DNA from 2 places in the Streptomyces sp. ADMS genome. Region 2 is predicted to be linked to the other one. Evidence: riboswitches for the same ligand, from Rfam matches in the RefSeq annotation. Region 2 holds a riboswitch; the other holds the start of a gene.
What was found. A riboswitch is a leader RNA that binds a small molecule or an ion and turns the genes downstream of it on or off. The one in region 2 is predicted to bind S-adenosylmethionine.
Positions count from the first base shown of each region.

Region 1: linked by a shared signal. The riboswitch ahead of RB628_RS16130 (aminotransferase class V-fold PLP-dependent enzyme) and the one ahead of thrC (threonine synthase) in region 2 are both predicted to bind S-adenosylmethionine.

Region 1 covers NZ_JAVFVX010000031.1:48,184-51,586, reverse strand. The annotation lists gene RB628_RS16140 (ubiquinol-cytochrome c reductase cytochrome b subunit) at 1-295, shown strand, start outside; gene trpD (anthranilate phosphoribosyltransferase) at 431-1,495, shown strand; SAM riboswitch class IV at 1,574-1,691, shown strand; gene RB628_RS16130 (aminotransferase class V-fold PLP-dependent enzyme) at 1,856-3,244, shown strand; gene RB628_RS16125 (Lrp/AsnC ligand binding domain-containing protein) at 3,328-3,403, opposite strand, start outside.
Region 2 covers NZ_JAVFVX010000069.1:8,811-12,213, forward strand. The annotation lists gene RB628_RS26480 (trehalose-6-phosphate synthase) at 1-11, opposite strand, end outside; gene RB628_RS26485 (glucosyl-3-phosphoglycerate synthase) at 273-1,217, opposite strand; SAM riboswitch class I at 1,370-1,517, shown strand; gene thrC (threonine synthase) at 1,535-2,830, shown strand; gene RB628_RS26495 (MoaD/ThiS family protein) at 2,924-3,199, shown strand.

The DNA of each region.
Region 1 (3,403 bases), on a different contig from region 2:
CAAGGTGCTGCACGGCCGCGAGTCGGGCATCATCAAGCGCCTGCCGCACGGTGAGTTCATCGAGGTGCACGAGCCGCTCAGCCAGGAGGCCCTGCACACGCTCACCGCGCACGAGCAGTACGCGCCGGCCGTGATCGGCGCGACGGTCGACGAGAACGGTGTCGAGCGCAAGGTGAAGGGCACCGAGAAGCTGCGCGCCAAGCTCAGCAAGTCGTACTACGGCGAGGACAGCCAGATCGCCAAGCCCACCGCCGAGGAGTACAAGGAGATCACGAGCGGCCACGGCCACCACTGATCACCCAGCTTCGCCACACACGGTCGAAGGGCCTCGTCCGCACCTCGGACGGGGCCCTTCGACCGTGCCCCCGGGCTGGATAGGGTGTCCCTATTCCCACTAGGAGTCCCACAGGGACTGATCCAGGAGCGGCATATGAGCGCTGTGAACCCCGCCGGAGGCGACACCGCGGCGGTCCGTTCCTGGCCCCGCGTGCTGAACGGTCTGCTCGACGGCCACGACCTGAGCGCGGCCGACACCGCCTGGGCGATGAACCTCATCATGCGCGGTGAGGCGACCGACGCGCAGATCGCCGGATTCGTGGTGGCGCTGCGGGCCAAGGGCGAGACCGTCGAGGAGATCTCCGGGTTCGTCGAGGCGATGTACGAGCACGCCAATGTGATCGAGGTGCCGGGGCCGACCGTCGACATCGTCGGCACCGGCGGCGACGGCGCGAACACCGTGAACATCTCCACCATGTCGGCGATCGTCATCGCCGGTACGGGCGCCAAGGTCGTCAAGCACGGCAACCGGGCGGCCTCCTCGGCCTCCGGCGCCTCGGACGTGCTGGGACAGCTCGGGGTCAATCTGGAGCTGACGCCGAAGCGGGTGGCCGAGGTGGCCGAGGAGGCCGGGATCACCTTCTGCTTCGCGGCCAAGTTCCATCCGGCGATGCGTCATGTGGGCGCCGCACGCGGCCAGTTGGGCATCCGTACGGTCTTCAACATCCTCGGCCCGCTGACCAACCCGGCCAGGGTCAGGGCGCAGGCGGTCGGTGTCGCAGACCCCCGGATGGCGCCCATCGTCGCCGGGGTCTTCGCCGAACGCGGCAACTCCTCCCTGGTGTTCCGGGGCGACGACGGCCTCGACGAACTGACGATCACCGCCACGTCCCGGGTGTGGGTCGTCCGGGACGGCAAGGTGACGGAGGAGACCTTCGACCCGCGCGACGTCGGTATCGAACTGGTCCCGGTGGAGGCCCTGCGCGGCGGTGACGCGTCCTTCAACGCGGCGGTCGCGCGGCGGCTGCTGGACGGCGAGACGGGGCCCGTACGGGATGCCGTGCTGCTCAACTCGGCGGCGGCGCTGGTGGCGCTGGACCCGGGACAGGGCGCACTGGCCGAGCAGATCGGCGCCGGGATGGAGAAGGCCGCCGAATCCGTCGACTCCGGAGCGGCGAAGCGGACGCTGGAGCGGTGGGCGGCGGCCAGCAACGCGTAGCGGTCTCCGGCTGAGGGACGTCCCGCGATCCGGACACGGGTTGCGGGGCGTCGATCACTTCACGTACGTTCTGTACCAGGTCATGAGTGACAGTCATGAGGCCCCGGCCGACTGTCCGGCAACCCTCCGTCCGTGGCGGGGTGCCCCGGGATGAAGACCAGGCCGTGAGCAGCAAGGCTCACGGCAAGCGCGGGCCCCTCTCGAAACCAGGGGTCCTGGTCGTTCGAGGGAGTCTTCCGTGAGCAAGCGAATGCGATAGGGCTGCCGAGCCCCGCCTCCGCGCACCCCTTTCGTCCTTTTCCTGTGCTGAGCCATGTCCGCTCGCACAGTGATTCCCCTTGCCTCTCACGGGAGTTCGTCATGTCTGTCTCCACCGTTGCCGCCGGCCAGGCTGTCTGCCGTGACATTTCGGGGCCGCTGTCCGTTCTGGGCCGTGACGTCACCGTCCCGCTCGTCACCGGCGGCGAAGTCACCTACGCGGCGCTCGACTACGCCGCCAGCGCCCCCGCGCTCCAGCGGGTCTGGGACGACGTGGCCGCGTACGCGCCCTACTACGGCAGCGTGCACCGGGGCGCCGGCTACCTCTCCCAGCTGTCGACGGACCTCTTCGAGAACGCTCGCAGGACGGTCACCGAGTTCCTGGACTGCCGCGCCGACGACCAGCTGATCTTCACGCGGTCCACCACCGACTCCCTCAACCTCCTCGCCGCCGCCCTCCCCGACGGCTGCCAGGTCTTCGTCTTCGAGACCGAGCACCACGCCTCGCTGCTGCCCTGGCAGAACGCCCAGGTCACCTACCTCGACGCCCCGCGCACCCCCCAGCAGGCGGTGGCCACCCTCCAAGAGGCCCTCGCCGCCCGCACCGCATCCATTCAGGAGGGCCAGGGCCCGGCCCTCGTCTGCGTCACCGGCGCCTCGAACGTCACCGGCGAGCTGTGGCCCGTACGGGAGCTGGCCGCCACCGCCCACGCGCACGGCGCCCGGATCGTCCTGGACGCCGCCCAGCTGGCCCCGCACCACCCGGTCTCCGTGCAGGACCTGGACGTCGACTGGGTCGCCTTCTCCGGCCACAAGCTGTACGCGCCCTTCGGTTCCGGCGTCCTCGCCGGACGCGCCGACTGGCTGCGCGCCGCCGGCCCGTACCTCGCCGGTGGCGGCGCCAGCCGCAAGGTCACGCGGCGCACGGACGGGGGAGTGGACGTGGAGTGGCACGACACCGCCGCCCGGCACGAGGCCGGGTCGCCGAACGTCATCGGCGCCTACTCGATCGCCGCCGCCTGCAGGGCCCTCGCGGAGGCCGGCTTCGAGTCGCTGGTCGCCCGGGAGCAGCACCTGATCGACATCGTGCGGGCGGGGCTGGCCGAGGTGCCCGAGGTCAGGGTTCTCTCCCTGTTCGGCGACGAGGCGCCGCGCGTCGGCGTCATCTCGTTCGTCGTCGAGGGCTGGAACAGCTCGCACTTCGCCGCGGCGCTTTCCGCGGAGTACGGGATCGGGGTGCGGGACGGGTTGTTCTGCGCCCACCCGCTGGTGCGGACCCTGCTGGGCAGTGACCCGCAGACTCAGGGGGAGTGCGGCGCCCCCGAAACCGCCCCCGGAGAGAAGTCGCTCAACGCCATCCGTGTGAGCTTCGGTGCCGGGACCCCCGACGAGCACGTCGAGCGGTTCGTGGGTGCGGTGAAGGAGCTTGTGCGGGACGGGGCGCGGTGGCAGTACCGGACCGAGGACGGGCGGTGCGTTCCGGCGGTTTGATCGCCCCGCCGTCCCCACCCGTCCCATCCCGGGGGCTCAGCCCCCGGACCCCGGCTCCTCAGGCGCCGGAGAGGCCGAATCGGTCAGCTGTCCAGGCCGATCGCGAACGCCGCCTCCAGGTCGTGCTGGGAGTACGTCCGGAACGCCACGTGTGTGTCC
Region 2 (3,403 bases):
GTGGAAGCCATACACCTCACCCGATTCCCTTGCCCGCGCTATTTTTCCTTTTGTCCCATACGGGATCGGTTCGGGCTGGACCGCAATCCTCGGATTGGAAGCCCCTTCCTTCGGGCAGGGAGCGGAGTCACAAGCCTCAACCTAGCCCGTCGCCGCTGCGCTCAAACGTACGATGCGACGGTATACGAGGTGCTCTGGCGTCACGCGCCCATACGGCGTGGCGCACACGTTGACGCCGCGTGGCAGAAGTCCTTGCCGCGCGGCGAACGTGCTCAAGCGACCCGGCGTGTCGCGTACTCCGCGATGTCCGCCATCGGCGGGCGTTCCTCCGTGTCCACCGAGTACGTGCGCGGCTCGAAACCGTCCTCTCCGCGCTCGAACTGGGTGAGCGAGGGGCGGATCAGATGGCCCCGGGCCAGCCTGAGCTGGGCGGTGCGGTAGATCGCGGCGGACATCCGGCCCAGGGCCTGGCCGTCCTGGTGGCGGTGCCTGCGCACGCCCACGTCGACCTGGGCCAGCGCGTCCAGGCCCACCAGGTGCAGGGCGTCGATCAGCATGCCCAGCTCCACGCCGTAGCCGACGGGGAACGGGAGCTGTTCGAGGAGCGAGCGGCGGGCCGCGTACTCGCCGCCGAGCGGCTGGACGAAGCCGGCCAGCTGCGGCCAGTGCATGTTGAGGAGGGGGCGGGCCATCAGTTCGGTGACCCGGCCGCCCTGGCCGGCCGCCTGACCGAGCGGGCGGTCGTACATCGCCTTGACGAGGTCGACACCCGGGTCCGTGAGCAGGGGGCCCACGATCCCGGAGACGAAGTCCGACGAGAACTCCTTCAGGTCGGCGTCGATGAAACAGACGATGTCCCCGCTGGTGACCAGGAGCGAGCGCCACAGCACCTCGCCCTTGCCCGGCGCGGCCGGGATGCGCGGCAGTATGTCGTCGCGGTGCACGACCCGGGCGCCCGCCGCGGCGGCCACCTCGGAGGTGCGGTCGGTCGATCCCGAGTCGATGACGACGATCTCGTCGACGAGCGGGACCTTCAGCATCAGGTCACGGCGGATGACGGCGACGATCTCGCCGACCGTCTCCTCCTCGTTGAGCGCGGGCAGGACGACACTCACCGTGGCGTTCGAGGAACGCTTCGCGGCGACGATCTTCTTCAGCGGGCGGTCGTCAACGGACCAGGAGCGCGTGCTCAGCCAGCGCTCGACGTCTTCCAGCACGTGCGGCTCTCCCTTGCTTTCTCATGGGAAGCGCGTGATCTGCATCTCGCGGTTCGGACGGCTTCCTCCACCATCCAAGCCTTCGGTTACAGTCTTGAACAACGCGGATGACCATCACATGTCCGAGGCCGTCAGCGTTCACAACTTCATACCGCTCATCCAGAGGGGCAGAGGGATACGGCCCGATGAAGCCCCGGCAACCCTCCAGCCGGTCTTGTCGCATGTCATGTGGCGAGGCTGCCGGCTCGGGAAGGTGCCAAATCCGTCTCACGGCGAGATGCGTCGTGAGGAAGATGAGGAGAAAGGGCCTCGCCTCCATGGCTGCGCAAACTGTCGAGAGCACCACTACCGGCTCCGTCACCCCTGTCGATCTCGGCCCCGCCGCCGCGCTCTCCTGCCGCGAATGCGGTCACCGTGTCCCTCTCGGTCCGGTGTTCGCCTGCGAGGAGTGTTTCGGCCCGCTGGAGATCGCCTACGACTTCTCCTCGTACGACACCGAGGAACTCCGCAAGCGCATCGAAGCGGGACCCGCGAACATCTGGCGCTACGCGCCCCTCCTGCCCGTCCCCGCGAACGTCGCCGAGAAGCCGAACATCAACCCCGGCTGGACCAAGCTCGTCCAGGCCGACAACCTCGCCCGCGAGCTGGGTGTCGACGTCGGCAAGCTCTTCGTCAAGGACGACTCCGGCAACCCGACGCACTCCTTCAAGGACCGGGTCGTCGCCCAGGCCATCGAGGCCGCCCGCGCCTTCGACTTCACCACTCTCTCCTGCTCCTCCACGGGCAACCTGGCCGGTGCCGTCGGCGCCGCCGCCGCCCGGGCCGGTTTCCGCTCCTGCGTGTTCATCCCGCACGACCTGGAGCAGGGCAAGGTCGTCATGGCCGCGGTGTACGGCGGAGACCTCGTCGGCATCGAGGGAAACTACGACGACGTGAACCGCTTCTGCTCCGAGCTGATCGGCGACCCGGCCGGCGAGGGCTGGGGCTTCGTCAACGTCAACCTGCGCCCGTACTACGCGGAGGGCAGCAAGACCCTGGCGTACGAGATCTGCGAGCAGCTCGGCTGGCAGCTCCCCGACCAGCTCGTCGTGCCCATCGCCTCCGGGTCGCAGCTCACGAAGATCGACAAGGGCCTCCAGGAGCTGATCAAGCTCGGGCTCGTCGAGGACAAGCCGTACAAGATCTTCGGCGCCCAGGCGGAGGGCTGCTCGCCGGTGTCCGTGGCCTACAAGGCCGGCCACGACGTCGTACGGCCGCAGAAGCCCGACACCATCGCCAAGTCGCTGGCGATCGGCAACCCGGCGGACGGGCCGTACGTGCTGGACATCGCCCGGCGCACCGGTGGGGCCGTGGAGGACGTGACCGACGAGCAGGTGGTCGACGCGATCAAGCTGCTCGCGCGTACGGAAGGCATTTTCGCGGAGACGGCCGGTGGCGTGACCGTGGGTGTCACGAAGAAGCTGATCGAGAACGGTCTGCTCGACCCGGCCCTCACGACCGTCGTGCTGAACACCGGGGACGGCCTCAAGACGCTGGACGCGGTGGCCGGGACGGGGCTCACCGCGACCATTCGTCCCAACCTCGATTCGTTCCACGAGGCCGGACTCGCGTAAGAGGTAGTTGTTCGTCTGCGGGCCGGTAGGGGCTGGTCGCGCAGTCCCCCCGCGCCCCTGTGGGGCGCGCCACCCGACCGGAGGTCGAAAGTCATGAGCGTTTCCGTCCGCATCCCCACCATCCTGCGCACCTACACCGGCGGGCAGGCCGAGGTGACCGCCGAGGGCGGGACCCTCGCCGAGGTCATCGCCGACCTGGAGAGGAACCACACGGGGATCGCCGCCCGGGTGCTCGACGACCAGGGCAAGCTGCGCCGGTTCGTCAACGTGTACGTCAACGACGACGACGTCCGCTTCGAGCAGGGGCTGGAGACGGCGACGCCGGACGGTGCGGGCGTGTCGATCATCCCGGCCGTCGCCGGCGGTTGATACCCGCCAGTAGTAACCGTCGGTAACATCGGTTACCGAGAGTTCATCGAATTGCCCCCTCCGTGAGAGAAGCGGAGGGGGCAATTCTCTATGGTTGAGCGCGGTACAGTTGGGGAACCCGCACCACTTCGCGAGTCGCACGCGTATGAGTTCTTGCCGCGCACCCAGCGAGAAGTAGCCAAAGTGTGCAGGCCTTTTGCGTTT